DNA from 2 places in the Lysobacter sp. HA35 genome. Region 2 is predicted to be linked to the other one. Evidence: riboswitches for the same ligand, from Rfam matches in the RefSeq annotation. Region 2 holds a riboswitch; the other holds the start of a gene.

Region 1 (12,106 bases), 1.1 Mb from region 2:
GTCCGGCTGCCGCTACCGGGGCCCGGCTGGCTGACGGCCGCGGCGTTTCCACGCCGCATCTCATGTTGTTTCCGTACCCAAGCGGCAGTGGCCGGCCGCCACGGCACGCTCACGTCCCTGAAACCGTGACAACGACCGATGAGCGGTTGTTGCACTGCACAACGGATGCGCCTATGCTGCAACGCACCATCAACGCTGTATCGGCCTTCAAGGCCAGGAGCCCGCCCATGTACGCACAGTTCAACGAGCAGTTCGCCGCGGCCACCCGTCAGTTCGCCGACACGGCCGCCCGCATCAACCGCCTGACCCTCGAGAACGCCGAGGCCATCTTCGGCCTGCAGCTCGCCGCCATCGAAGAGCGCAGCACCGCGACCTTCGCGTTCCTCGGCGAAGCCGCCCAGGTCCGTGACCTCGACAGCGCCAAGAACCTGTGGCCGAAGGGCGCGCAGATCGCCCGCGAGAACGTCGAGCGCGCGCTGACTACCGGTCAGGACGTCCTCGGCCGCGTCGCCAAGGTCAACGAGTCGGTCGCTCAGATCGCCAAGGGCCAGTTCGAGGCGGCGACCCGCACCGCGAACGACACCGTTCGTCAGGCGCAGGACCAGTTCTCGCAGGCCGCCAACGGCGCCGCCAAGGCGACCGAGCAGACGGTCAACGCCGCTGCCGGCAAGTCCGCGAAGTAAGTTTCTCTCTCCAGTTCCCACTGGAACCGAACCCGGCAGCTCACGCTGCCGGGTTTTTTTATGTCTGCGTGTTGGGTGATGTGCGCTCCAGACGTCCGGGCTGCATCGCGCGAAGTGCCGTGATCGACGCAGACGGGCTCGCGCGATAGCAACATCGCAACCCTGCTGGACCACCGTTGTCACGGCGCCAAAAAAGAAGCCCCCGCAATGCGGAGGCTTCGATTTGCAGCGGGTCGACTCGACTCAGAGCGGAATCTGTCGATGGATCTCGTTCGGGTCGAGCTTCGGCGGCTCGTCCAGCTTGTCGCCCAGCAGACGGCGCACTGCGACGTAGAACACCGGGATCAGAAGCAGGCCGAGGAACGTCGCGAACAGCATGCCGCCGATGACGCCGGTGCCGATGGCGTGACGCGAGTTCGCGCCGGCACCGGTCGAGATCGCGAGCGGCATCACGCCCATGATGAACGCGAACGACGTCATCAGGATCGGGCGCAGTCGCAGCTTCGCCGCTTCCACCACCGCCTGGCGCAGCGGCTTGCCGAGCTGACGCTCCGCGATCGCGAACTCGATGATCAGGATGGCGTTCTTCGCGGCGAGGCCGATGACGGTGATCAGGCCGATCTTGAAATAGATGTCGTTCGGCAGGCCGCGCATCATCGACAAGACGATCGCGCCCAGCACGCCGAGCGGCACCACCAGCAGCACCGACACCGGCACCGACCAGCTCTCGTACAGCGCCGCGAGGCACAGGAACACCACGACGATCGATAGCAGCATCAGCATCGTGGTCTGGCTGCCCGACAGGATTTCCTGGTGCGACTGCCCGGCCCAGTCGTAGCCGAAGCCCGGCGGCAGGTCGTTGTTGACGATGCGCTCCATCGACGTCATCGCCTCACCCGAACTCTTGCCTGGCGCCTGCGAACCCACGATCTCCACCGCGGCGAAGCCGTTGTATCGCGTGAGCGACGGCGCGGCTACGGTCCACTTCGAATGCACGACGTTCGACAGCGGCACCATGGCCGCGGTGCCATCGGCGGACGTCATGCCCGGTGCCGGCGTGTAGAAGTGCGCGAGCGATTCGGGCCCGGTGCGATACGGCGCATCGGCCTGCATGGTCACGTGCTTGACGCGGCCACCCTGCACGAAGTCGTTGACGTACACCGGCGCGAGCATGATCTGGATCGCGCTGTAGATGTCACCGACCGACAGGCCCATCGCCTGCGCCTGCACACGATCGACGTCGAGCTTGAGCTGCGGTGACGGCTCGAGCGTATTCGGACGCACGCCGACCAGCGTCTTGTCCTGCCCCGCCTTCGCCAGCAACGTGCCCATCGCCTGCTGCAGCGCTTCACGGCCCTGGCCGCTGCGATCCTGCAGGTACATGTCGAAGCCGCCGAACGCACCGAGGCCGTTCACGGTCGGCAGGTTGATCACGAAGATCTGCGCGTCGCGGATCGGGAACAGGTGCATGTTCGCCTGCTGGATGAACTCCGTCGCCGTCGTCTTGCGTTCGTCCCACGGCTTGAGCTTGATGAACGCCATGCCGACGTTCTCGCCCTGGCCGATGAAGCTGAAACCGGCGACCTGCATCATTCCCGCGTAGCCGTCGATCTTGTTGACCGACTGACGCACCTGCTCGAACACCGCTTCGGTACGACGCAGCGTCGCGCCCGGCGGCAGCTGCACGATCGCGAGCGCGTAGCCCTGGTCTTCTTCCGGCAGGAACGAACCCGGCATGCGCCAGAACAGGAAGCCCGTGAGCACCGCCAGCAGCGCGAACACGCCCATCCATCGCGGCGTGTGCTGCACCGCGCTGCGGATGTGGCCGACGTACGTCGTCGCCATGCGGTCGTAGATGCGGTTGAAGCCGCGGAAGATCGGGTTACGTGCGTCGTGATGCGCGCTGGGCTTGAGCAGGTTCGCGCACAGTGCCGGCGTGAAACCGAGTGCGAGGAATGCCGAGAACAGCATCGCCATCGCGATCGTCAGCGCGAACTGTCGATACACCGCGCCCGCCGAACCGGCCTGCAACGCGCTGGGGACGAACACCGCGGCGAGCACCAGCGTGATCGCGATGACCGCGCCGGTGATCTGCTGCATGGCCTTGTAGGTGGCCTCGCGCGGCGGCAGGCCTTCCTCCGTCATGATGCGTTCGACGTTCTCGATCACCACGATCGCGTCGTCGACCACGATGCCGATCGCCAGCACCATGCCGAACAGCGACAGCTGGTTGATGGTGAAGCCGAGGATCTTCATGCCCAGGAACGTGCCGAGCAGCGCGACCGGGATGACCAGCGTCGGGATCAGCGTCGCGCGGATGTTCTGCAGGAACAGCAGCATCACCAGGAAGACCAGCACCATCGCCTCGAGCAGCGTCTGCACGACTTCGTCGACCGACACCTGCACGAAGTCCGAGCTGTCGTAAGGCGAGAACCACTGCACGCCCTTCGGGAAGCTCGGCTGCAACTCGTCCATGCGCTTCTTGACCGCCGCGGCGACGGCGAGCGCGTTCTCGCCCGGTCCAAGCTGCACGGCGAAGCCGGCGGCCGGCTGGCCGTCCCACTTCAGGTCGAAGCTGTGCGCCGAACCGGTGACCTCGACGCGCGCCACGTCGCGAAGCCGCACGCTGGCGCCGTTCGGATCCGCGCGCAGCAGGATGTTCTCGAACTCCTGCGGCGTGGAGAAACGTCCTTCCGCCGCGACCGTCGCGGTGAACATCTGCGACGCCGGCGACGGCTCGCCACCGACCTGGCCCGCGGAGAACTGCACGTTCTGCGCGCGCACCGCGGCCAGCACCTCGCTCGCGGACAGGCCATAGGCCTGCAGCTTGTCGGGGTTGAGCCAGATGTGCATCGCGTATTCGCCGCCGAACAGCTGCGTGCCGCCGACGCCCGGAACGCGCGAGATCTGGTCGAGCACGTTGGATGCGAGCAGGTCGGACAGCTGGTCCTTGCCGATCGCGGGATCGGTGGAACGCAGCGCGACGACCGACAGGAAGCCGGAGTTCGCCTTCGCCACCGTGATGCCGTTACGCGTGACGTCCGCCGGCAGACGCGGGGTCGCCTGCGCGACCTTGTTCTGCACCTGCATCTGCGCGATGTCGGGATCGACGCCGGGCTTGAACGTCAGGTTCACCGACGCCGAACCCTGGCTCGACGACGCGCTGAAGTAGTCCAGCCCGTCGATGCCGGTGAGCTGCTGTTCGATGATCTGCGTGACGGCGCGTTCGACGGTCTGCGCGTCCGCGCCCGGATAGCTCGCCGACACGCCGACCTGCGGCGGTGCGATGTTCGGGTACGACTCCACGCCGAGGCCGCGGATTGAGAGCAGGCCCGCGAGCACGACCATGATCGCGATCACCCACGCGAACACGGGGTGGTTGATGAAATAGCGGGACATGGCGGATCAGCCCTTGCGCGCGACGGGCGCGGCTGGCGGCGCGGCGCCCGCAGCGGGCGTTTCCGTCCACGGCACCGGCTTGACCGCGGCACCGGGCTGCGCCTTCTGCAGGCCGGAGACGATCACGCGATCGCCCGGCGCGAGGCCTCGATCGACGATCCACTTGCCGTCCTGCTGGCGATCCGCACCGACGTCCTTGCGAGTGACCTTGTTGTCCGCGCCGACGACGTAGACGTACGCGCCCTGCGCATCACGCAGCACGCCGGCCTGCGGCACGAGGTACACGCCGTTCTGCAGGCCCAGCGTCGCGCGCACGCCGACGTAGGTGCCCGGCAGCAGGCGACGGTCGTGGTTCGGGATGCGTGCGCGCAGCGACACCGCGCCCGTGGCGGGATCGACCACGCTGCCTTCGAAGTCGAGCGTGCCGCGTTCGGTATTCATCGAACCATCGGGCAGCACGATCTGCACGTCGCGATCGGCCGGCTCGCCGCTGGTCTGCGCGCGACGCAGCTGGTCGAGTTCCGCGACCGAGATGGAGAAGTTCGCGTACAGCGGATCGATCTGGTCGACCGTGGTGAGCAGCGTCGCCGTGCCCTGCCCGACCAGCGCGCCTTCCGTTACCTGCGCGCGACCGGCGCGGCCGGAGATCGGAGCACGCACCGTCGAATAGCCGAGATTGATGCGCGTGCTCGACAACGCGGCGCGCGCCTGCTGCACGGCCGCCGCGGCGGAACGTTCGGCCGCGAGCGCGTTGTCGACATCGGACTTCGCGATGTACTGCGTCGGTGCGAGGCGACGCGCGCGTTCGGCCGTCGCATGCGCGTTCGTGTAGCTCGCCTCGGCCTGCGCGACCGCGGCCTGCGACTGGCCGGTCGCCGCGCGCAGTTCCGCCGGGTCGATCTCGAACAGTGCCTGGCCTTCGCTCACGTCCGCGCCTTCCTCGTACAGGCGACGCTGCACGATGCCCGGCACGCGTGCGCGCACGTCGGCGCTGCGGAACGGCGCGAGTCGACCGACCAGATCCTTGCTCAGCGGCAGGGCCTGCGGCGCGACTTCGACGACACCGACTTCGGCCGGCGGCATCGCGCCTCCGGGGCCCATGCCCTGCTGCTGTGCGTCGCCACCCTTGCAGGCAGCGAGGCCGAGCGACAGGACGCCGGCCGCGACGATGAGGCGCGTGTTGGAAATCATGCGGGGGCTCCGAACGAGGCTGCAGGCCAATTTGTGCACTGCGGAGTATAGCTATGCCCGAAGCGGCTGCCCGGGCGGAAAGTCATGCGCGACCACCGCGACGACGCACGGTCGACATCGGTCGTTGCATGGGCATGACACAGTCAACGCACGAAAGCGGCGCATCCGGCCGCAGGGCTGCGCGCTAGACTTCGCGCATGACCTTCACCGCCTCCACGCTCGACGGCACCAAGCCCGAGCAGTACGCGCAATTGCTCGAGCAGGCGCATGGCCTGCTGCACGGCGAGCGCGATCGCATCGCCAATGCGGCCAACCTGTCGGCGCTCGTCTACAACGCGTTGCCTTCGCTCAACTGGGTCGGGTTCTATTTCTTCGACGGCACCGAACTCGTCGTCGGCCCGTTCCAGGGGCTGCCCGCCTGCGTGCGCATTCCGCTGGACAAGGGCGTCTGCGGCGCCGCGGCGTCGACGCGCGAAACACAGCGCGTGCCCGACGTCCACGCATTCCCCGGACATATCGCCTGCGATTCGGCGTCGCGTTCGGAAGTCGTCGTCCCGCTGATCGCGCGCGACGGTTCGCTGATCGGCGTGTTCGATCTCGACAGCCCGGAACCCGATCGTTTCGACGCCGACGACCAGCGCGGCCTCGAAGCGATCGCGCACGCCTTCGTCGAATCCCTGGGCTGAGCCATGACCGACGCGCCGAAAATGCTCAACATCGGCGGCAAGTCGGCGGCGTGGCTACGACAGGTGGGCCTGCGCACCTGGGACGACGTCAACGCGATCGGCGCGGTCGATGCGTACCTGCGCGTCAAGCGTGCGGGCTTCAAGCCCAGCCTCAATCTTCTGTATGCACTCGAAGGCGCGCTGACCGGTTGCCACTGGCAGCAGGTCGACATCGAGCGCCGCGCGGAACTCACCGCGCTCGCGCAGGCCGGCGTCGCGCTGCTGCCGTCGTCGCGACGCGGCCCGCCGGCGTCGGAAGTCACGACCACGATGGGCGACGCCCACCAGCCCGAACCGGATGTCGAAGCGCCTGATGCGCTTTCGTTCTGAGCGACGCCGCGCGCGGCACCGTGCTTTCCCGTAGACTTCGCGCCGCTTTCGGGTGACCTGCGATTCGCAGGTTGAAACGGGAAGCCGGTGACGCGCACTGCGCCAGCCCGGCACTGCCCCCGCAACGGTAAGCGAGTCAATCCGCGGCATCGGCCACTGTGACGTCATGTCACGGGAAGGCGCCAAGGAGGGATGCGAAGTCGGCATCCACTCGCGAGTCCGGAGACCGGCCCGATTGTCGACTGGTTGCGATGCGGAGGGCATTGCGGCGGCTCGCGTCGCCTTGCTGCGCCGTCGTCCCGCTTCCGCCTTCTCCTCGCGATTCCTTATGACCGCACGACGTGGGGTCGTGCACGCCGGAGAAGTACCGCAATGACGTATCGCCTCATCACCCTCGCCATCGCCGCGTCGATGGCGACGCCCGCTTTCGCGGACGACGCGACCAAGCTCGACACTGTCGTGGTCACCGCGAACCGCGCGCCGGTCGCCGTGCGCGACGTGCTTGCGCCGGTCGAAGTCATCGACCGCGCCGAGATCGAACGCAGCCAGGCGCGTTCGCTGCCCGACCTGCTGCGCGGCCGCGCCGGCATTTCGATCGGCAACCAAGGCGGGCTCGGCAAGCTCACCACCCTCTTCATGCGCGGGTCCGAATCCGACCACGTGCTGGTGCTGGTCGACGGCGTTCGCATGGGTTCGGCGACGTCCGGCCTCGTCGCGTTCCAGGACATTCCGGTCGAGCTGATCGATCGCATCGAGATCGTGCGCGGCCCGCGTTCGAGCCTGTACGGCAGCGAGGCGATCGGCGGCGTCATCCAGATCTTCACCAAGCGCGATACCGGCGCGCTGACGCCGCGCATGTCGATCGGCGCGGGCAGCCGCGATACGTATGAGGCGAGCGCGGGGTTTGGTGGTCGTGTGGGACGTGGTTGGTTGGGCGCGGATTATTCGCATCAGGAGACGCGTGGGTTCGATTCGTGCCGTGGTTTCTTCGATCCGGTGACGTTCGACGGTGCCGGTTGCTTCACGAACGAACCCGATCGCGACGGCTACACGCGCGATGCGCTGTCGCTGCGCGGCGGTATCGACATCGCCGACGGCTGGAAGGCCGACGCGAACGCGCTACGCGCCGAAGGCGACAACGAATACGACGGCTTCTACAACCGCTCGAAGGTCGTGCAGCAGGTGATCGGCGGCGGCGTGACATGGACGCCGTCGAGCAATGCGTCGCTGCGACTGCAGGCCGGTCGCAACCGCGATGCGTCGGACAACTTCTCCGGCGCCACGTTCCAAGGCGACTTCGCGAGCAATCGCGACACCGCGTCGCTGCAGGGCGACTTCACCGTCGCCGAAGGGCAGCGTCTCAGCGCAGGTGCCGAGTGGCAACGCGACCGCATCGACGGCACCACGCCCTACGCGCTGAAGCAACGCATCGATCGAGCGGGCTTCGTGCAATACCAAGGCGATTTCGGTGCGCTCGACCTGCAAGCGAGCGTGCGCCACGACGACAACCAGCAGTTCGGCGGCCATTCGACGGGCAATCTGGCGTTCGGCGTCGCGTTCGCGTCGCAGTGGCGCGTCACGCTTGGAGCGGGCACTGCGTTTAAGGCGCCGACGTTTAACGAGCTCTACTACCCGTGCTGCAGTAACTCTGCGCTGCAGCCGGAAAGCTCACGCACGATCGAAGCGGGCGTCGCATGGAGCGGTGCGGTCTCCGGCGCGCGTCTCGACCTGTACCAGACCACCGTCGACGATCTGATCTCGTACAGCGCGGCCTCGCTACGTCCCGAGAACATTTCCCGCTCACGCCTGCGTGGCGCCGAGCTGAGCGGCAATACGACGCTCGCGGGCTGGACGGCATCCGGCAGCATCAGTTGGGTGGATGCGAAGAACCGAAGCGACGGCCTGTCCGGCTTCCTGCTGCCGCGCCGCGCACGCGAAAGCGCGCGCCTGGATCTGGACCACGACTTCGGCGCGTTCCGCTTCGGCATCACAGGTGCTGGCGAAGGCGCGCGTTACGACGATCTCGGCAATACGCGTCGCCTCGGCGCGTTCGCCACGTTCGACCTTCGCGCGGAATACGCGTTCACGCCCGCGCTGCGCCTGCAGGCGCGCGTGGAGAACGTGTTCGATCGCACGTACGAAACCGTCGAGTACTACCGCCAGCCGGGCCGCGGTCTGTTCGTCACCCTGCGCTACGCGCCCACGCCGTAACCGCATCGCGACCGTCGGCAGATGCCGGCGGTCGCGTCAGTGTCGCCCGGGTGCAGGCACCAGTCGCGCGAGGCGTTCGTAGTCGATCGACAGGCCGGTCATGTCCGGGCGCACCGCGCGCAATGTGCACACCAGCTCGCCGTAACTGTCGGCGAGTTGTGCGAACAAAGTGGCGTATGCATTACGTCCGCCATCGGCGATACCGGCGTACGCACTGCGGCCGATGTCGATGAAGTAGCGGACGTCGACGCGTCGTCGCTCCGCAAGCGCGGGATACAGGCCCGCGATCAACAGGCAGCGGTCGCCGACATCGCGCAATGAATCGTCGCGTGCGCGACCGGTGAGCGACTGCGCGTGCAGCCATTCGATCGCCTGCGTGCGCGCGAGCAGGTGGCCGTCGCCCTGGTGCCTGAGCAGCACGAAGACGAGGTAGCTCTCGCGCGATTCGTCCAGCGCGCAACCGGCGCGCTCGCCCGCTTCATGCACCAGCGTCTGCCACAACTCGGCAGGCGCGCCCCGACGCAATTCGACCATCCCCGGACCTCCGTCGCCAAAGACCCACAACCTGGCTATCGGCCCGCGCGGGGCCGACTGGAGACAAGAATTAACTGGCGTCCGGTGAACGCTTCGAAACCGCGACGTGCGTCAGCGGCGATAGACCCAGTGCCGCGACAGCAGGAAGCCGATCACGCCGAGGATGAACTCGACGCCCGGCTTGGCGAGCCACGCCCAGTGCAGGCCGACGCCGCGATCGATCGCGCCCAGCGACCATGTGCTGACGATGGTGGTCGACACCCACATCACCATGTAGCGCGTGAATTGCGGACCGCCCGGCGCGGTGTCGCCATCGCCGAAGGTGAAACGCCCGTTCATGCGGAAACCGAGCATCGCGCCGGCGATGCGGCCGATCACGTTCGCGATCTCGATGCTCATGCCGGCATGGCTCAGCGCGACCACGACGGCCCAGTCGACCAGCCACTGGATCAGGCCGATGGTGAGGTAGGCGCGGCTTTGTCGGCTGAGGCTCATCGTGGACCGGGTGCGGGAAGGCGCCAGCACTTTACCGGGCCGACGGTCAGGATCGGGTGGGCGGCGGTGCGGGCCAGGCCTGCACGGCGCGCGGGGGTTGCGTCTTGTTCACGCAGAAGCACGATGTCGATGCGGTTCGCGCGCAGCAGCTGGGCCCACGCGGCGCCGGTCGGGTCGGCGTCCGCCTGCATCGCCGCCGTATTCAGGCGCGGCGAATACCAGAGCGTCGTGCGCCCGCGGCCGGCGAGCTCGGCATGCGCTGCGCCGCCGAGGTCCAGCACCGTGGCGTCCGGCGCGAGTGTGCGCAGTTGCGCGTTGGCGACTCGCTCGGGCGCGTAGCGCGCAAACAGCGGCGCATCACGGCCGCCTGCGACGAGCGCGTGCTTGATGCCGCCCGTGTGCAGGATCCATTGCGAGTTGGCTTGGAACGCGAGATCGAGCACGCACAGTGCGATGCCCAAGACCGCGACGCGACGCGGCGGGATGACGTGCTGCATCGCGACGACCGCGATCGGAATCATCAACACGATCCCGGGCACAACGTACCGCGCGTAAGCGATCAGCATCATTGGCGCGGCGATCGCGAAGAGCGCGCAGACGGCGAGCACGCGGGTGCGACGGTCGATCAATGCAGCGATCGCGGCGCCCGACAGTGCGATGAGCGCGAAACCGATGCCGCCGTTCCAGCCTTCGAGGTGCGCGCGCGTCATGAAGGTCATCGACCACGGCAACGGCACGCCAGGCAACGTGTGCCAGCGTGGATCGTTGAAGTCGACCGGCGCGAAACAGGGTGAGTGGAAGAAACCGTTCAGTAGCGGCAGCACCGGGTTGCCGCAGGTCAGCGTCGCGTAGGCGTAGCTCGATCCGGCGACCGCGAGGAAGGCGAGCGTTGCGACGAGCGCTCTACCGAGGCGCATGTCCTTTCGACGCCGCCATGCGGCGATCAGCACCAGCGGCGCCGCGGCGAGCAGATGGATGGACTTGAGGCCCGCGAGCAGGCCCGCGAGCACGGCGATCGCGATCAGTCCGCACGCACCGCTTCGCGGTTTTGTCGCAAGACATGCCAGCGCGAGCATCACCGCCATCGCCGGCAGCTCGGTCTGCATGCTGCCGGCGAGTGCCGCGATGGGCGGCAGCGTGGCAACGAGTGCAACGGTCAATGCGCGCGTTGTCGCGGTCGCACCGAGCGACGCCGCAAGCCTCGATGCACCGATGACGATTGCCAGCAACCACATCGCATCGACGGCGCCGCGCGCTTCCTGCCGCGCGATCACCTGCACGATGCCCTGCACGACATCGCCTGCCCACGGCGCGAGCGCCCAGACCTGCTGCGATGCGTCGAGCGCATAGCGCCCGTGCTCCATCAATTGCCACGGCAGCCCGAGGTGGTAGGCGAGATCGTCGTACTGCAGCGTCGGCAGCCACGCGCCCGCAGAAGCGAGGCCGACGGCGAGTGCGGCGCCGCTCCATGCGCGTGGTGACTCGTCGATGGTCGAACGCCATGCGTCGCGCGTTTGGCGCAGCACGCCGAACAGCGCGTGCCGACGAACAGCGATTAACGCGACGAACACCACGACATACAACCAAGGCGAATGCATCGGCGCCGGCAGCAACCAGCCGACGACCCCGGCAATCACCGCCGCGCCGACGCAGAACGCCGTCGCGATGTCGTCGACGAACCACGTACCGATCGCGACCGCACCGGCCGCCAGCAACATCGTCGCCAGTACCGGCACCGGCCCGGCCATCACCAGCAGCGCGATGAACCCGACCAGCGCGATGCCATCCGCAATGCGGCGCCTCGCCACGCGCGCCACGCCCCACGCGATCGCCAGCCACAGCAGCGCGAGCACCAGCGATTCGCCGAACCGCGCGGCCGGCAGTGCGGCCCACATGCGGTGACCGACGAAACCCGCCACGCACGCGAGCGCGCCCGCTTCGACGAGGCGTCGGTGGAGAAGGACGCCGGGCGTCGGGGGCAGAGGCGATACGGACACGGGCGGGGATGGTAGAGGCTCGCCCGCTGCTTGGGCAGCCGCGCCTGCCGGCCGTCACCGGCGCGACCGTTAGAATCCTCCGTCCACCCTGCCGCCTGTGACCGCCATGTCCGCGCCCCTGCACGTCGTCATCCTCGCCGCCGGTGAAGGCAAGCGCATGAAATCCGCGCGCCCGAAAGTGCTGCAGCCGGTGGCGGGCATTCCGATGCTGCAGCACGTCGTCGACACCGCCCGCGTGCTCGAGCCGGCCGGCATCCACGTGGTCTACGGCCATCACGGCGAGCAGGTGCGCGCCGCATTCGACGGCCAGTCCGACCTCGACTGGGTCGAGCAGACCGAGCGCCTCGGCACCGGCCACGCCGTGCTGCAGGCGATCCCCGAAATCGATCAGGACGCGCGCGTGCTCGTGCTGTACGGCGACGTCCCGCTGATCCGCACGCATACGCTGCAGACGTTGCTCGAAGCCGAAGGCCGCATCGCGATGCTGGCCGCCGAAGTCGACGACCCGAACGGCTACGGCCGCGTGATCCGTGACGCCGCA
Region 2 (12,106 bases):
TTGGCGAGGTTGAGGTTGTGCGTGCGGCGTGCCTCGTCGCCGGTGTTGTCGCGCAGTTCGAGGAACTCCTCGATATCCGCGTGCCAGGTCTCGAGATAGATGCACGCGGCACCCTTGCGCTTGCCGCCTTGGTTCACCGCGGCGACCGATGCATCGAGTGTCTTCAGCCACGGCACGACGCCGTTGCTGCGCCCGTTGGTGGAACGAATCAGCGAACCACGAGAGCGAACGCGGTGGTAGGCCTGTCCGATGCCGCCGGAGAACTTCGACAGCTGCGCGACGTCGCCGTAGCGGGCGTAGATATCGGTCAGCGAATCCTGCGGCGAATCCAGGAGGAAGCAGGACGACAACTGCTCGTGCCGCGTGCCGGAATTGAACAGCGTCGGCGAACTCGGGATGTAGTCGAGCGACGCCATCAGCCGATACAGCTGCAACGCGCCCGACGGCGTGTCGGTCAGCGCGACGGCGATGCGCATGAAGAAGTGCTGCGGTGTCTCGATGACGTGGCGACGATGCGGATGCTTCAGCAGGTAGCGGTCGTACAGCGTGCGCAGGCCGAAGTATTCGAAGCGCTGCGTCTGCGCGGTGTCGATCGCGTCGTTGAACTTGCGCGCGTTCGCCTCGACGACCTCGCGCACGCGGTCGTTGATCAGGCCGAGATCATGACCGAGCACGATCGACTGCGAGAACGAATAGACGCCGAGGCCGGCGACCTCCTTGTCGATGTACGCACTGAGAAGTCGCGCGGCGAGGCGCGAGTACTGCGGCTCTTCCGTGGTGAACGCCGCCGCGGTGTGGATCGACAGCTCGTCGAGTTCCCGCGTGGTCGCGCCGTCGTATATGCCGCCGATGGTCTTGAGCGCGACGCGCATCGGGTCGATGTCGTCGAGCCCCGTCGAGCAACGCTGCACGGCGCGCACGATCTTGGCGACGTCGACCGGCTCGCGCCGGCCGTCGCGCTTGGTCACGGTCATGGTCGCCGGTGCATGCGGCGGGGTCAGTGCGAAGTCGGACTGTGCGTCGTCGACGTCGGGCGCGGCGGTGGTGACGAGTGTTTCGGTGGTCATGTTTCCTCTCCGATGGCGATGGAGAGGAAGCGAAAGCGGCGCACGCAACGTCCTGCGCCGGCCCCCGCCCCCTCGGGCGAGCCGGCATCGACATGGACGAGACGGACGGCGACGGGCGCGGGCCCGAAGACCGGCCCGTCCCTCCCACGAGGACGCCTGGCCAAGCGGCGGCACGCGGCCACCGATCGAGGCAGGTCTTCGGACTCGTGGACTACGGCGACCGGAGTCGCCACCTACTGCGCGTCGCTTCCCAGCCCGAAGGCCAGTGCCAATGACGCGGGTCGTTTCCACTTACCGCTGCGGGGCAGTCCCGGATTCCCACCGGGTTCCCTATTAAGCCGCTCCTGGCAGGAGACGGCGCCTTCGATGGGCACAACATATGCGGCAAGGCCCCATCCGTCAACGCTAGATTTTGTGGTCGGGTCGCGACGCCGTTGCATGACCGTTAGCGGCGAGTAACGCACGAATCGTGAAGACCCCGAAGGGGCGGCCGACAGGACGTCGGCCGTCGCCACCCGAGCCAGGATGGCGAGTGTGGCGATCGCGGTGACCTCGCCCGATCGCGAGCTGTAGATTCGTCGGGGAAGGTGCTTTCTTTGGTTACTTTCTTTGCACCAGCAAAGAAAGTGACTCGGGCGCGCCAGCGCACGAAACGACTTTGACGCCCAGACCGAGACCAACGTCGACGTGGATGCCTATGTCTGTGTCGACGAAAATTCGAATGTAGACGCTGGACAGCGCGGCCCCGCCGCAAACAAAAAGGCCGCCCGAAGGCGGCCTTTCGTGTACCGAGAAGCGGTCGAATCAGCCCGCAAGCTTCTTCGCAATCGCAGCACCCAGATCGCCCGGCGATTTCACCGTGGTGACGCCCGCCTTCTCCAGCGCTGCGAACTTGCCTTCCGCCGTGCCCGAGCCGCCCGACGCGATCGCACCGGCATGGCCCATGCGCTTGCCCTTCGGCGCCGACGCACCGGCGATGAAACCGACGACCGGCTTCGTCACGTGCTTGGCGATGAACTCGGCCGCTTCTTCCTCGGCCGAACCGCCGATCTCGCCGACCATGATGATGCCTTCCGTCTGCGGGTCGTCCTGGAACCAGCGCAGCGCGTCGATGAAGTTGGTGCCGTTGATCGGATCGCCGCCGATGCCGATGCAGGTCGACTGGCCGAGGCCGACGTCGGTGGTCTGCTTGACCGCTTCATACGTCAGCGTGCCGGAGCGCGACACGATGCCGATCTTGCCCGGCATGTGGATGTGGCCCGGCATGATGCCGATCTTGCACTCGCCCGGCGTGATCACGCCCGGGCAGTTCGGACCGACGAGCACCGTCTCCGGATGCTCCTTCAGCACGTTCTTCGCGCGCAGCATGTCGAGCACCGGGATGCCTTCGGTGATGCAGACGATGACGCGGATGCCCGCGGCCGCGGCTTCCATGATCGCGTCAGCCGCAAACGGCGGCGGCACGTAGATCACGGACGCATCGGCGCCGGTCTTCGACACGGCTTCGGCGACGGTGTTGAACACGGGCAGGCCGAGGTGCTCGGTACCGCCCTTGCCCGGGGTAACGCCGCCCACGACCTTGGTGCCGTAGTCGAGCATCTGCTGTGCGTGGAAGGTGCCCTGCGAGCCGGTGAAGCCCTGCACGATCACCTTGGTGTTCTTGTTGATCAGAACGGACATTGCGAGTCCCTTGTGTAGCCCGGACGAGCGAGGCGCGCCCGGGAAATCTTGCGGTGGTCGAACCCGGGCGCGGCCTGTGGCCTTGCCCGGGCTACGGCGACGTCAGGCGGCCTTCTGGACCGCAGCGACGGCCTTCTTCGCACCGTCGTTGATGTCGTCGGCGGCCGTGATCGCGAGGCCGGAGTTCTTCAGAAGCTCCTTGCCCGCTTCGACGTTCGTGCCCTCGAGGCGCACGATCACCGGCACCTTGACGTCGACTTCCTTGACGGCCGCGATGATGCCCTCGGCGATCATGTCGCAGCGGACGATGCCGCCGAAGATGTTGACGAAGATCGCCTTCACCTTGTCGCTCGACAGGATCAGCTTGAACGCTTCGGTGACGCGCTCCTTCGTAGCACCGCCGCCCACGTCCAGGAAGTTCGCCGGCGAACCGCCGTTGAGCGAGATAACGTCCATCGTGGCCATGGCCAGGCCCGCGCCATTGACCATGCAACCGATGTCGCCGTCCATCGTGACGTAGTTGAGGTCGTACTTCGACGCCAGCACTTCCGTGTCGTCTTCCTGGCGCGTGTCGCGCATGGCGACCAGCTCCGGATGACGGAACGACGCGTTGTCGTCGGAATCGACCTTGCCGTCGAGCACGGCGAGGTCGCCGTTGGTGAGGATCGCGAGCGGGTTGAGTTCGACCAGCGCGAGGTCCTTCTCCATGAACAGCTTGAACAGGCCGGTCATGATCTTGGTCAGCTGGCCGACCTGCTTGGCGTTGAGGCCCATCGCGAAGCCGAGGTCGCGGCACTGGTACGGCTGCAGGCCTTCGACGTAGTTCACGTGCAGCGTCTGGATCGCCTCGGGCTTCTCGTGCGCGACCTGCTCGATGTCCATGCCGCCTTCCGCCGAAGCGATGAAGGTGACGGTCTTGGTCGAACGGTCGACGAGCACCGACAGGTACAGCTCCTTCGCGATGTCCGTGCCTTCGGAGATCAGCACCGAATCGATCGGCAGCTCGACGCCGGCGGTCTGGTACGTCGCCATCTTCGTGCCGAGCATCGCCTTGGCGTACTGCGCGACCTCGTCGAAGTTCTTCGCGAGCTTCACGCCGCCCGCCTTGCCACGGCCGCCTGCATGGATCTGGGCCTTGACGACCCACAGATCGCCGGGGATCTGCTTGGCCGCCGCCACCGCCGCATCCGGCGAGCGGGCGACGATGCCCATGGGAACGGCGATGCCGTATTCGGCAAAGAGCTGCTTTGCCTGGTATTCGTGGAAATTCATGCGTCACCGAAGGATGGACGTGGGGCCCGCGCGCGAGAGCGCACCCGGAGGCCGGCGCGAGGGGGCAGTATTGTCGCCGATCGGGCGGGGCCGGGCAAAACCGGTGCAGCCGGCGAGCCGCGCGGAATCGGCCACCTATACTCGGCCGACCTGCCGTCGGACGTGCGCCGTGCCCTTCAGAACCGTCGTCACCCCGCTCGACGCCGACCACGTCCTCTACCGCGAACTGCGGCTTTTCAACCTCTACCGGGCGCTCGAGGCGGCGCTGCTGGTCTTCGTGATCTTCGGGCCGTTCGCTTCTACGCTCGAGCCGCCGCGCTATGAGCTGCTGTCGCGCTCGGTGGTGATCGCTTACCTCTTCGTCTCGCTGGTGATGCTGGGCCTCGGGCGACGGATGGATGTGCGCGTCTCGGCCGGTGTCGGCATCGCCGCAGATCTGTTCTTCGGCATCCTCGCGATGCATGCCTTGCCATCCGCGGGCACCGGCATCGCGTTGATGCTGATGTTCAACGTCGGCGCGGCATCGCTGCTGTTGCCGTCGCGCGTCGCGTTCGCGTTCGCGACAACGGCCGTCGCGCTGCTGGTCGGCGAATACGTCTGGAGCCTGTTCGACGGCGCGCCGCGTCGCGGCATGTCCGAGCCGGTGATGTTCGCTATCGGCTACTTCGCGCTCGCCACGCTGATGAATGTGCTCGGTCGGCAGATGCGTGACAGCTACGAGATCGCCGCGCTGCGCACCACCGAGAACGAGCACCTCGCGCAGGTCAACGAACTGATCATCCGTCGGCTGCGTACCGGCGTGTTGCTGGTCGACAGCGCGGGACGCATGCGGTTGGCTAACGAAGCCGCGACATCGCTGATCGGCGATGTCGGCGACGAAGTTCACGGCTTCCGCGAACTTGCAGTCGCGGTACCGGAACTCGGCCGACGCCTGCAGAAATGGCGGGAAACAGGTGCCGTGGACGATGACCCGCTGCGTATCGCCGCCGACCAGAACGACGTCATTCCGCGCTTCACCCGGTTGCAGGCGAACAGCGACCAGGCGCTCGTATTCCTCGACGACACCTCACTGCTGTCGCAACGCGCGGAATCGATCACGCTCGCAACGCTCGGTCGATTCTCCGCAAGCCTCGCGCACGAAATCCGCAACCCGCTCGCGGCGATGAGTTACGCCGTGCAGCTGCTCGAAGAGTCGGACGACATCCGTCCGGCGGATCGTCGTCTGCTGGAGATCATCCATCAGCACGTCGTGCGCATGAACGGCATCGTCGAGAACGTGCTCGGGCTTGCGCGACGCGAACCAGCGAAACCGGTCGTGGTCGAACTCGTGCACTTCGCGAAGCAGTTCGTCGACGACTACAGCGTGAGTCATCCGATCGAAAGCGACACGTTGATCAGTGCGTCGACACAGCCCGAACTCAACGCGCTGTTCGATCCGCGACAACTGCATCAGGCGGTGACGGTGCTCGTCGCCAACGCACTCAACTACGGACGCATGCCGGGCGAGCCGGCGCGCGTCACGCTGCGCACGGCGATCGAGAGCGGGCAGCCGGTGCTCGACGTCATCGATCGCGGCCCCGGCATCCCCGAGCCCATTCGCGCGCGCCTGTTCAAACCGTTCTTCACCACGTCGAGCCACGGCACGGGCCTAGGCCTCTACATCGCCCGCGAACTCTGCCGCGCCAATCAGGCCAGCCTGGACTACGTGCCGACCCCCGGCGTCGGCGGCTGCTTCCGGATCCGCATGAGCGCCTTGGGTCGCTGACCTGACCTTCGCCTGACGAAAACCGACGGAAGTGGTCGTAGACGGTCACTTCAGCTAAGGTGCGCGGCGGAGGATCCGATGGCCGAACCCCGTAGTGCCCCCGCCCGCACCGCACTTGTCGTCGACGATGAACGCGACATCCGCGAATTGCTGGTCATGACCCTCGGCCGTATGGGCCTGCGCTGCGATACCGCGGCGAACGTCACTGACGCCCGCGCCCTGCTCTCCCGGAACAAATACGACCTCTGCCTGACCGACATGCGCCTGCCGGACGGCACGGGGCTGGAGATCGTGTCCGAGATCAACCAGAAGCATCCGACCACGCCGGTCGCGATGATCACAGCGTTCGGCAACGTCGAGGCCGCGGTCGAAGCACTGAAGGCGGGTGCGTTCGACTTCGTCAGCAAGCCCGTCGACCTCGGTGTGCTGCGCGACCTGGTCCGCCAGGCGCTCGAGCTGCACGAGCGCCGCCGCGCCGCCAGCGAGGCCGGCATCTCCTCGCGCCTGTTCGGCGAGTCGCCGGCCATGGCCTCGCTGCGTGCCACGCTGACCAAGGTCGCCCGCAGCCAGGCGCCGGTCTACATCTCCGGCGAATCCGGCGTCGGCAAGGAGCTGGTCGCCCGCACCATCCATGCCGAAGGCGGCCGCGCCTCCGGGCCGTTCGTGCCCGTGAACTGCGGCGCGATCCCGGCCGAGCTGATGGAAAGCGAGTTCTTCGGGCACAAGAAGGGCTCGTTCACCGGCGCGCACGCCGACAAGCCCGGCCTGTTCCAGGCGGCCGACGGCGGCACCTTGTTCCTCGACGAGGTCGCCGAACTGCCGCTGCCCATGCAGGTCAAGCTGCTGCGCGCGATCCAGGAAAAGTCGGTGCGACCAGTCGGCTCCAACGCCGAGGCGAAGGTCGACGTCCGCATCCTGTCGGCGACGCACAAGGATCTGGCCGCACTGGTCGAGGAAGGCCGCTTCCGGCACGACCTCTACTACCGCATCAACGTCATCGAGCTGCGCGTCCCGCCGCTGCGCGAGCGTCCCGACGACCTCGCGGGTCTGGCCGACGTCATCCTGCGACGCCTCTCCGCCGCGCAGGACCGCCCTACCCCGCACCTGTCGCCCGACGCGCTCGAAGCGCTCGCTGCCTATCCGTTCCCCGGCAACGTGCGGGAACTGGAGAACATCCTCGAACGCTCGCTCGCACTGGCCGATGGCGAAGTGATCCGCGCCGACGACCTGAGCCTGCCGAAGGTCGTCTCCAAGATCGGCCCACCGGCGCCCGCACCTGCCGCGCCGCAGCCAACGCCGCCCGCGGCCGCCGGTGCCGACCCACGTGCCATCGATCCGCGCGACACCGCCACCAGTGCGCTGCCGTCGTACATCGAAGAGATCGAACGCGCCGCCATCCAGCACGCGCTGCAGGAAAACCGCTACAACAAGACCCGCACCGCAGCTGCACTGGGGATTACGTTCCGCGCGCTGCGGTACAAGCTGAAGAAGTTGGGGATCGAGTGACCCACGAAGCCGGCGCTCCCCGACGCGCCGTCGCGTGGGTTCTCGGCCTGACTGCGCTGCTTCGGCTGGCGCACCTCTATTTCGCGATCCGCAGCCCGCTAACTTACCAGCCCGGGCCTGACGAGGCGTACTACATCGCGTTCGGACACGACGTCGCCTCGGGCAGCGGCGGTCTGCAGCCGATCTTCGCCTTCATGGACCCGTTCTACGGCTATCTCGTTGGCGCTGTATTGCGCGTCACCGGATCGCTGTTTCCCATCTACCTGCTGCAGATCGCGCTCGATACGCTGACGGCCTACGGCCTGTATCGCATCGCCGGCGAACTCGGACGTCCCCGAACAGGCTTGGTTGCCGCAGCCATTTACGCGCTGACGGGCACCGCGATCGCGTACACGGCGGCGATCCTGAAACCGACCTGCGATGTCGCCTATCTAACATGGTGGAGCTTCGCGCTGCTCGGGCTCATGCAGCAGCCGACACCGCGTCGCTGGGCATTGTTCGGTGCGTATTGCGGACTCGGCGTCGCGATCCGCTCCAACCTTCTGCTGATGACGCCACTGGCCGTCGCAGTCGTGTTCGCGTGCTCGGTCGAAGCGCGACGCCGGTGGGTCCACGGCGTGAGCTTTCTCATCGCCGGTTTGGCACTACCGCTCGCCTTGCTTGTAGCGCGCAACCACGCGATTTCCGGAAACTGGTCGCCGCTGCCGAACAATGGCGGCATTGTTCTGCACCAGCTCTACAACGACGAAAATCCGCAGTCCCGCTCCGGAGTTCCCTCGTTCGTTGGACGCTATACGGCGCCGTTCGAAATCTGGCGCGGGTATGAGCGCGAAGCCCAGCGGCGCGCCGGCCACTCGTTGCGCCCGAACGAGGTCAGCGCGTACTGGCAGCACGAAGCGACGAGCTACCTCTTTGCGCATCCGTGGCAGTCGATGGCCAACGGCATTCGCAAGCTGCGGGAGTTCTCGGCGTATCCGGAAGTCCCCAACACGCGCAGCTACGGCGATGAGCGATGCTTCTCGCCCGTGCTGCGCGCGCTTCCGCTGCCATTCGGCTGGCTGTTTGCGCTCGGCTTGCCAGGGCTCGTGCTCTGGTTGCGTCGAGACCGACGCGCGCTTGTGTTGTTGGCGCCGGTCGCGATGGGGCTTCTCACCATTGCCGTGTTCTTCGCCGAAGACCGGTTCCGTTTCGATTTCATCGGCCCTTTCGTTCTCGGCAGCGCGTGCTGGCTAGTCTTTCTGTTCGATGCATTGCGGCGGCGCGACGTGCGCGAGCTGGCGTTTGGCATCGTCGTCAGTGGGCTGCTCGGGGCGTGGAGCGCCATCCAGGCGCGGCAGCTGATCCCCGCATTTCCCTCCGGATTGGCAGCGCGTCACCTGGGGGTACCTGCGCTCGGGGCGCGCACAGGAAGCCGAAGCCGAGCTGCGTCGCGTCGAAGCGCAATCGCCAGACGCGAGCGGCCTGCACGAACTGCGAGCCTTCATCGCGCTCCAGAGCGGCCGCCCGGACATCGCCCTGCCCCATCTGCAACGCGCACTGGAGCAGCGGCCGGATCTCGCTGCGACATGGCAGAACTACAGTCTCGCGCTCGAGCGACTTGGACACGAGGAGGCATCACTGCAGGCCGCTCAGCGCGCTGCCGCGCTCGACCCTACGGCGGAAGCTACGCTGCGAGTTGGGGACCTGCAGGCAGCGCAGGGGCTGCAGCGACAGGCGCGAGCGAGCTGGGCACTTGCCGCGGCGCGTGCTCCGTCGCCGGCCGCGGCAGCAGAGATACGCAAGCGTCTGGAGGCAAAGAGCCCCCGCGTCGAGAACGACGCTCCGCGTCACACCGCTCCGACGAACTGACACTTTGCGTCACTCACGATTTCCGCTCGTCGGAGCAAGCGTGATCGGCGCCTCGAAAGCACCACCGCAAACTGGACCATCGGTTTGGCACGGGTTATGCGTATGCTCGCAGTGCACGGGCAGCGAGCATGGCAGACCGAAGGATCTGGCGAGCCGTCCGGCGTTGTCCGTGAAGACCACTCTCCTAGGGGATACACAATGAAGAACCAGCAAGGCTTTACCCTCATCGAACTGATGATCGTTGTCGCGATCATCGCGATCCTGGCCGCCATCGCGCTGCCGGCTTACCAGGACTACGTCGCCCGCTCGCAGGTGACGGAAGGCATGAGCCTGGCGTCGGGTGCGAAGACGGCGGTTGCCGAGTACTACTCGAACTACGGCACGTTCACTGCCGCGGGCAACTCGGCCATCGGCATCGCCGGCGGCGCCTCGATCACCGGCAAGTACGTGAGCGACCTCACCGTCACCAACGGCAAGATCAAGGCGACGTATGGTGCCACCGGCGCGAGCTCGAAGATCAGCAGCGGCACGCTGACGCTGAGCCCGGTCGACAACGGCGGTTCCATTTCGTGGACCTGCACCGGTGGCGGCAAGGTCACCAGCAAGTACCTGCCGAGCTCCTGCCGCTAATTCGCAGCAGCTGGTAAAAAGGGCCGCGCAAGCGGCCCTTTTTTTATGCCGGGGATGATTATCCGAACTGCACTCATGTGGTTGGCGGCCGTGGCGCTCGTGCTCGTGGCTACCGCCGGTGCCTACTGGCGTGGCCTCCACGGCCCATTCCTGTTCGACGACTTCGCGAACCTTCCTGCGCTTGGTCAGTTCGATGTATTCCATCACCCGCGCCTTCTTGTCGCCTACCTGACCTCGGGGAATGCGGACCCCACCGGGCGCCCGGTTTCTCTGCTGACCTTTTTGGTGGATGCGAATGGATGGCCTGACCATCCGCTTCGGTTCAAGCGCACCAACCTCATCATTCATGCGCTAACCGGGCTGCTCCTGCTGACGCTCCTGGTGCGTATGGGTGCTCGCCTCGGTCTTGATGAGAGCCGCGCGCGCGCTGCAGCCCTGTTCGGCACAGCCTGCTGGCTGCTACACCCGCTCTTCGTGTCGACGGTGCTTTACGTCGTGCAGCGAGAGGCGATGTTGTCGACGCTGTTCGTGTTCGCGGGACTCGTCGCGTTCGATGCAGCCGTTCGCAGCTCCACCAGCGTACGGGCTCGTCGTGCCGGCTGGCTGCTCTACGTGGGCTGCCTCGTGCTCGGCACGCTTTCGAAAGCCAATGGTGCGCTGCTGCCCGTGCTTGCCTGGCTCATCGCCTACTGCCTTCCTGATCTGCGCGATCGCACGAAGTCGCCAGCCTTCAAGGGCCTGGTGGTACTGCCCGCCGCAGTCGTCTGCCTTTCGCTTGCAATCATGGGCTTCAGCTCGGCACGCGCAGGCGTACTCCCCTATCGTGGCTGGTCTGTCGCTCAGCGATTGCTGACCGAGCCTCGCGTCCTGATCGACTACCTCACCTCGCTGTGGATCCCGCAGCCCTACGGTCGCGGCGTGTTTCATGACGACATGCTCGTGTCGACATCCTCGCTTCAGCCAGCAACGACATTGCCTTCGCTCATCGCAGTGGTGCTGGCGATCAGTGTTGCCTGGCGCTGGCGGCGCGCTGCGCCTGCGCTGTGCGCGGCCGTGCTCTTCTTTTTCGCGAGTCACCTGATCGAATCGACCGTAATCCCGCTCGAACTCTACTTCGAGCACCGCAACTACCTCGCCGCGGGCCTCATGTTCTGGCCCTTGGGAGTAGCACTGTCCGTACCGGTGCAGTCGGCCACACGGGTCACGCGCGCACTACGTGCCGTTGCGCCCGTGACCATCCCGCTGCTTCTTGCCTGCCTCACCTGGGTGCGAGCAGGCCTGTGGGGCGATGCGACGTCGCAGGCGCTCCTGTGGGCACGACTGCAGCCCGAGTCGGCGCGTGCCCAGGCGTACGCCGCGACATACGAGGTTGCGCAGCGCCGACCGGAAGCTGCCGCAATCCGCCTGCGGCCAATGCTTGCGAGCCACCCGGGTCAGCCGCAGCTGGCGCTCGGGCTGGTCGAGGCCGAATGCGCGCGCGGCCGCGTCGCAGAGGCAACGCTCGATTCGGCGCGCCGCGCCTTGGCGACCGCACGGACGGTGGGCGCGATGGAATATGGATGGCTGTCAACGGCGGTCGAGGCGGCGCCGTCGACCTGCACCGGGCTCGACGCCCACGCGCTCGGCGACCTCGTCGATGCGCTTGCGGCCAATCCCGTGGGCCGCTCCATCGCTGGTCGTCGACAAGATGTGGCGCAATTGCGCGGCTTGCTCGCTTTGCGAAATGGCAAATCGGGCGAAGCGACAGCGTGGTTTCAACGCTCACTCGACCAGGAACCGCGGCCCGCAGTCGCGCTCAATCAGGCAGCCACGCTCGCTCAGGGCGGCGATCCTTGCGTCGCCGAGGAATATCTCGCGCATGCATCGTCGCTGTTCGACCGCCGGCCCCCGATGCGCCCCCACATGCGGGCGATACACGACTGGTGGTTATGGCGCACCGGCTACTGGACTTTCGAAGCGGCGCATCTGCGACGCCAACTGCAGAGTGATGGCGCGTATGCCTCCTGTCCGACACGCTGATCTGTCGCGCGCGCTAATCCTTCGCACTGGAGCCGCGATCCTCTTGGCGGCGGTAACCCTGGCCGTGTATTGGCCAGGCTTGAGCGGCGGTTTCCTGTTCGACGACTACCCGAACTTGGTCGACGACAACGACTGGCGGATGAGTTCGCTCGCGATGGGCCAAGTCTTGCGTGCACTCGGGGAAGGGATCGCAAGCGGTTTTGGACGCGGTCTCGCAATGTTGTCGTTCGGACTCAACTACCTTGCATCCGGCCTCGACCCGTGGCCGATGAAGCTCACCAACGTCCTGATGCACCTTGTGGCGGGCTTGCTGGCACTT

Evidence for each region. A riboswitch is a leader RNA that binds a small molecule or an ion and turns the genes downstream of it on or off. The one in region 2 is predicted to bind cobalamin.
Region 1: it holds a riboswitch for cobalamin, as region 2 does, so the genes downstream of both, btuB (TonB-dependent vitamin B12 receptor) here and ACVWZN_RS09975 (ribonucleoside-diphosphate reductase subunit alpha) in region 2, are expected to answer to the same signal.

What each region holds. Positions count from the first base shown of each region.
Region 1 covers NZ_JBSSDY010000001.1:3,138,243-3,150,348, reverse strand. Annotated here, with positions in the region: gene queD (6-carboxytetrahydropterin synthase QueD) at 1-34, shown strand, start outside; gene ACVWZN_RS15375 (phasin family protein) at 228-683, shown strand; gene ACVWZN_RS15370 (multidrug efflux RND transporter permease subunit) at 927-4,082, opposite strand; gene ACVWZN_RS15365 (efflux RND transporter periplasmic adaptor subunit) at 4,089-5,273, opposite strand; gene ACVWZN_RS15360 (GAF domain-containing protein) at 5,471-5,959, shown strand; gene ACVWZN_RS15355 (TfoX/Sxy family protein) at 5,963-6,328, shown strand; cobalamin riboswitch at 6,362-6,577, shown strand; gene btuB (TonB-dependent vitamin B12 receptor) at 6,701-8,539, shown strand; gene ACVWZN_RS15345 (hypothetical protein) at 8,576-9,073, opposite strand; gene ACVWZN_RS15340 (GtrA family protein) at 9,185-9,568, opposite strand; gene ACVWZN_RS15335 (hypothetical protein) at 9,565-11,565, opposite strand; gene glmU (bifunctional UDP-N-acetylglucosamine diphosphorylase/glucosamine-1-phosphate N-acetyltransferase GlmU) at 11,672-12,106, shown strand, end outside.
Region 2 covers NZ_JBSSDY010000001.1:2,006,859-2,018,964, forward strand. Annotated here, with positions in the region: gene ACVWZN_RS09975 (ribonucleoside-diphosphate reductase subunit alpha) at 1-1,067, opposite strand, end outside; cobalamin riboswitch at 1,240-1,448, opposite strand; gene sucD (succinate--CoA ligase subunit alpha) at 1,872-2,747, opposite strand; gene sucC (ADP-forming succinate--CoA ligase subunit beta) at 2,850-4,019, opposite strand; gene ACVWZN_RS09990 (sensor histidine kinase) at 4,189-5,784, shown strand; gene ACVWZN_RS09995 (sigma-54-dependent transcriptional regulator) at 5,863-7,290, shown strand; partial or broken gene ACVWZN_RS10000 (glycosyltransferase family 39 protein) at 7,485-7,931, shown strand; gene ACVWZN_RS10005 (hypothetical protein) at 8,713-9,138, shown strand; gene ACVWZN_RS10010 (pilin) at 9,337-9,768, shown strand; gene ACVWZN_RS10015 (tetratricopeptide repeat protein) at 9,859-11,787, shown strand; gene ACVWZN_RS10020 (hypothetical protein) at 11,903-12,106, shown strand, end outside.